Regions from separate parts of the Actinomadura scrupuli genome, predicted to be linked through region 2. Evidence: predicted binding sites of a transcription regulator. Region 2 holds the regulator's gene; the other holds the start of a gene.
The links. Region 2 encodes HspR, which represses chaperone genes until heat shock. Its sites were predicted from a motif close to ANTTGAGTCNNNNNGACTCAANT; they were not measured.
Positions count from the first base shown of each region.

Region 1: lon (endopeptidase La) is a predicted target of HspR. The motif match lies at 1,470-1,492, and genes of this name have one in related genera.

Region 1 covers NZ_JBPCCU010000004.1:112,215-114,610, reverse strand. The annotation lists gene ACRYCC_RS19785 (DUF998 domain-containing protein) at 1-516, opposite strand, end outside; gene ACRYCC_RS19780 (TetR/AcrR family transcriptional regulator C-terminal domain-containing protein) at 649-1,233, shown strand; gene lon (endopeptidase La) at 1,523-2,396, shown strand, end outside.
Region 2 covers NZ_JBPCCU010000002.1:172,964-175,359, forward strand. The annotation lists gene dnaJ (molecular chaperone DnaJ) at 1-994, shown strand, start outside; gene ACRYCC_RS08490 (heat shock protein transcriptional repressor HspR) at 1,199-1,645, shown strand; gene clpB (ATP-dependent chaperone ClpB) at 1,725-2,396, shown strand, end outside.

The DNA.
Region 1 (2,396 bases), on a different contig from region 2:
CCGCTCGATCGGCCCGCGCGCAACGACGGTCACGGCGAAGACCGCCGCGCCGAACGCCGGCAGCCAACCGATGAGCTCTGCCCCGATCCGTGACGCGCCAAGGCCGGCCAACGCGCTGCTGAGCATGGGTGCGGCAACGCACAACGAGACGATCGCCACGAACCCGGCCGAGGCATGAACACCGCCCGAGGCGCTCATCGCGACGTCGTCCGCGCGGGGGTCCATCGCATCGGTGCGGACGATACCCGTCACCGTCATCGCCGCCGCGAACACGGTGAGCAGGACGAGCGCCGCCGCCGGCGCTCGCGGAGCGAATTGATGCAGACCTGCCGCGAGCAGCACGGCTGCCGCCGCGACGGCGAACACCGCGACCGGGAACAGCCAGCCGACGTCGTTCAGTGCGTACTCCGACAACGTGCGCTCGACCGGATCCGTCCGCCTGTCGACTATGTGGAGCACCACGAAGATCAGCATGCACGCGCCGACGAGCATCAAACCCGCGCTTGCCATGACCATTCTCACCGTGCCTCCTGAGCTTAGTTCAATTCTCCTGAGCTTAGTTCAACTATGCTGGTCGTGGGCTGCTTCGGAAGGCAACCGACCGTCGGCCGTGGGAGGTGAACAGATGTGGGCATTCACCGAGACGATGTGATCGACGCCGCGCTCGCGGTGCTCGACGCCGTAGGCCTTGACGCCCTGACCATGCGCAAGATCGCAGATCAGTTGGGCGTACGGGTCGGAGCGCTCTACTGGCATGTGCACGGCAAACACGAGGTCCTGGTGGCACTCGCCGGGCGCATCCTCGCGGAGACACACCTCGACCAGCCGGCCACCGGCACTCCGGCCGGCTGGCGCGATCACCTGCGCGACACGGCATTCCGGTTGCGAGCGGCGATGCTGCGCCACCGGGACGCGGCACGGCTGATCGCCGGATATGCACCGCTGTCACCGATCACGCTGCGTGAGGCCGAAACCTACCTCCGCCTCGCGGCCGAAGACGGGCTCGCGTTGGACACGGCGGCGTTCGGCGGCGACACGCTCATGGGATTCGTGACAGGGTTCGTGCTGCAGGAGCAGAGCAGTCCACCACCGGCGGACCCGGCCGAGTCAGCGGAAATATTGCGCGAGCTGCCCAGGCTCGCACAGTGGAACGCCCAGAAGCCCATCGACAAATCCGAGGCGTTCCGCATGGGGGTGGAGACCGTCATTGCCGGGATCGACGTTCATCGGTGAGACCTGCAACCTCCGACCGGGCACTGGCCATGCCACCTGAATCGGCACGTCACCCGTCCAGATCGCTGAGACACCGCCAACATCGCTGAGACACCGCCAACTCGGCTGGGACCGGCCGACGAACACAGACGTCAGCAAGGTCGATCCGGGCAACCTTCACGCGGAAGGGACAGGACACCTCCACGGCCGCATCGCTCTCAGCGAACACGCGGCGGAAACAAAACCGAGCTCCGCTTTCTTGAGTGTGTATGACTCAACCCGTTGGTTGGGTCCTCGAGAGGAGCACAGTATGAGTGAGACCCTGACGCTTCCGGTTCTGCCCTTGGACGACACGGTCGTGCTGCCCGGCATGGTCGTGCCGATCGACCTGTCCGACGCCGAGGCGCGAGCCGCGGTGGAGGCGGCACGGGCCCCCTACGGAACCGGCGTCCGGTCGGAGTCGAAGCCGAGGGTTCTGCTCGTGCCCCGGCTGAACGGAAAGTACGCCGCGGTGGGCACCGTCGGCGTGATCGAGCAGGAGGGCCGGCTGCCCAGCGGGGAGCCGGGCGCGGTCGTGCGCGGCGTGACCCGCGTACGGATCGGGACCGGGACCACCGGCCCCGGCGCCGCGCTGTGGGTCGAGGGCTCCGAGGTCGAGACGCCCCCTGCCGGGGCACGCGCCAAGGAACTGGCCAAGGAGTACAAGGGGCTGGTCAGCGCCGTGCTGCAGAAGCGCGGAGCCTGGCAGGTCGTCGACATCGTCCAGCAGATCGACGATCCCTCGACGCTGGCCGACAACTCCGGCTACTCCCCCTACCTGTCCACCGAGCAGAAGATCGAGGTGCTCGAGACGACCGACGTCGTCGAGCGGCTCGGCCTGGTGATCGGCTGGACCCGGGACCACCTCGCCGAGCTGGACGTCACCGAGACCATCCGCAAGGACGTCCAGGAGGGCATGGAGAAGCAGCAGCGCGAGTTCCTGCTCCGCCAGCAGCTCGCGGCCGTCCGCAAGGAGCTGGCCGAGCTCAACGGCGACCCCGCCGACGAGGAGGACGACTACCGGGCCCGGATCGAGGCCGCCGACCTACCGGAGAAGGTCCGGGAGGCCGCGCTCAAGGAGGTCGAGAAGCTGGAGCGGTCCTCCGACGCCTCCCCCGAGGGCGGCTGGATCCGTACCTGGCTCG
Region 2 (2,396 bases):
GTTCAAGGAGATCTCCGAAGCCTACGACGTGCTGTCGGACGACAAGCGCCGCAAGGAGTACGACGAGGCCCGCGCCTTCGGGGTCGGCGGATTCCGCGGCCAGCCCGGCGGAGGCTTCGGCGACCTCGGCGACCTGTTCGGGCAGAGCGGCCCCGGCGAGCGCATCGGCGACCTGTTCGGCGGCCTGTTCAACCGCGGCGGCGCCACCCGGCAGCAGACCAGCCGGCGGGCCCGCCGTGGCACCGACGTGGAGACCGAGGTCACGCTGACGTTCGCCGAGGCGCTGTCCGGCCTGACCGTGCCGCTCCGGCTGACCAGCGAGGCGTCCTGCCCGACCTGCCGGGGCACCGGTGCCAAGACCGGTACGGTCCCCCGGGTCTGCCCCTCGTGTGAGGGCACCGGCCAGGAGAGCCGCAACATGGGCAGCTTCTCCTTCTCCGAGCCCTGCCACGAGTGCCGCGGCCGGGGCCTGGTCGTCGACGACCCGTGCACCACCTGCCACGGCAGCGGCCGGGCGACCGGCACCCGTACGATCCAGGCCAGGATCCCGGCGGGCGTCGGGGACGGCCAGAAGATCCGGCTGAAGAGCAAGGGGGCGCCCGGCGAGAACGGCGGCCCCGCCGGAGATCTCTACGTCAACATCAAGGTGAAGCCGCACAAGGTGTTCGGCCGCAGCGGCGACAACCTGACCGTCACCGTGCCGGTGACCTTCCCCGAGGCCGCCCTCGGTGGCGACATCGAGGTGCCCACCCACGGCGCGGCCCCGGTGACCCTGCGCATCCCCGCGGGCACTCCCAACGGCCGGACCTTCCGGGTCCGCGGCCGGGGGGCCACCCGCCGCGACGGCACCAAGGGCGACCTGCTCGTCACGGTCGACGTCCAGGTGCCGCAGAAGCTCGACGACACCAGCCGCGCGGCGCTGGAGCAACTCCGTGCCGCCGACAACGGCGAAGACCTGCGCGGCGAGTTGCTGCAACAGGCCCGGGAAGGATGAGGTCGTGACCACGCGCGGCGAACGCCATGAACACGTGACCAGGCGCGGCGAGCGCCATGGCCACGTGAGCGGGCGCGCGGTGGCTGGACTGAGGAGCGCGCGCAGCGAGGAACGAGCGAGCACGCGACGAGGGAAGCCACCGCGTCAAAGCGCCCGCGAACCGCGCGAGCGCAGCGAGCGCCATGAATATGGGAGGCCATCGTTATGACCTTTCCCGACGACACTCCCGTTTATGTCATCTCGGTGGCCGCCCAGTTGTCCGGCCTGCATCCGCAGACGCTGCGCACCTATGACCGGATGGGGCTGGTCTCACCGGGCCGGACGTCGGGGCGCGGCCGCCGTTACTCGATGCGCGACATCGTCATGCTGCGCGAGATCCAGCGGCTCTCCCAGGAGGAGGGCATCAACCTGGCCGGCATCAAGCACATCCTCGAACTACAGCGCGAGACCGTGGAGCTGCGTGAGGAACTCATCCGGCTGCACGCACTGATCGACGAGCTGGGCAACGAGCTCGAGTCGACCCGGTCGGTCGCCGCCCGGCTCGCCCAGTTGCGCAACGTACCCGCCCAGGGCGGCACCGACCTGGTGCCGATCCGGCAGACCAGCGTCGTCCTGTGGCGACAGCAGAACAAGAACAACGACCAAACCTGACACACCCTCCGCATCTCTCCGTGCGCCCGGCGCACCGCGCCCGCACGGAGCGGATGGGGTCACCCGTGGGAGCGAAGACGTGGATTACAAGCTGACGCAGAAGAGCCAGGAGGCCGTGTCGGTGGCCGTCCGGCGGGCGGCGACCGAGGGCAATCCCCAGGTGGAGCCGGCGCATCTGCTCGTGGCCCTGCTGAGTCAGGGCGAAGGCACCGCCGTGCCGCTGCTCGAGGCGGTCGGGACCGACTGGCAGGCGCTGCGCCGCAGGACCGAGGAGAAGCTGGCCGAGCTGCCCAAGGCCGCCGGTTCCACCGTCGGCCCGCCGCAGATGTCGCGCCAGTTGCTGGTCGTGCTCAACACCGCCGCCAACCGTGCCAAGCAGCTCGAGGACGAGTACGTCTCGACCGAGCACCTGCTGGTCGGGCTGGCCACCGACGGCGGTCCCATCGCCACCCTGCTGAAGGACGGCGGCGCGACCCCGCAAGCACTGCTCGACGCGTTCGAGAAGGTGCGCGGGCATGCCCGGGTCACCAGCGAGAACCCTGAGGAGACCTACCAGTCCCTGACCAAGTACGGGGTGGACCTCACCGAGCGGGCCCGCGAGGGCAAGATCGACCCGGTGATCGGCCGGGACGCCGAGATCCGGCGGGTCGTCCAGGTGCTCAGCCGGCGCACCAAGAACAACCCGGTGCTGATCGGGGAGCCGGGTGTCGGCAAGACGGCCGTGGTCGAGGGCCTGGCGCAGCGCATCGTG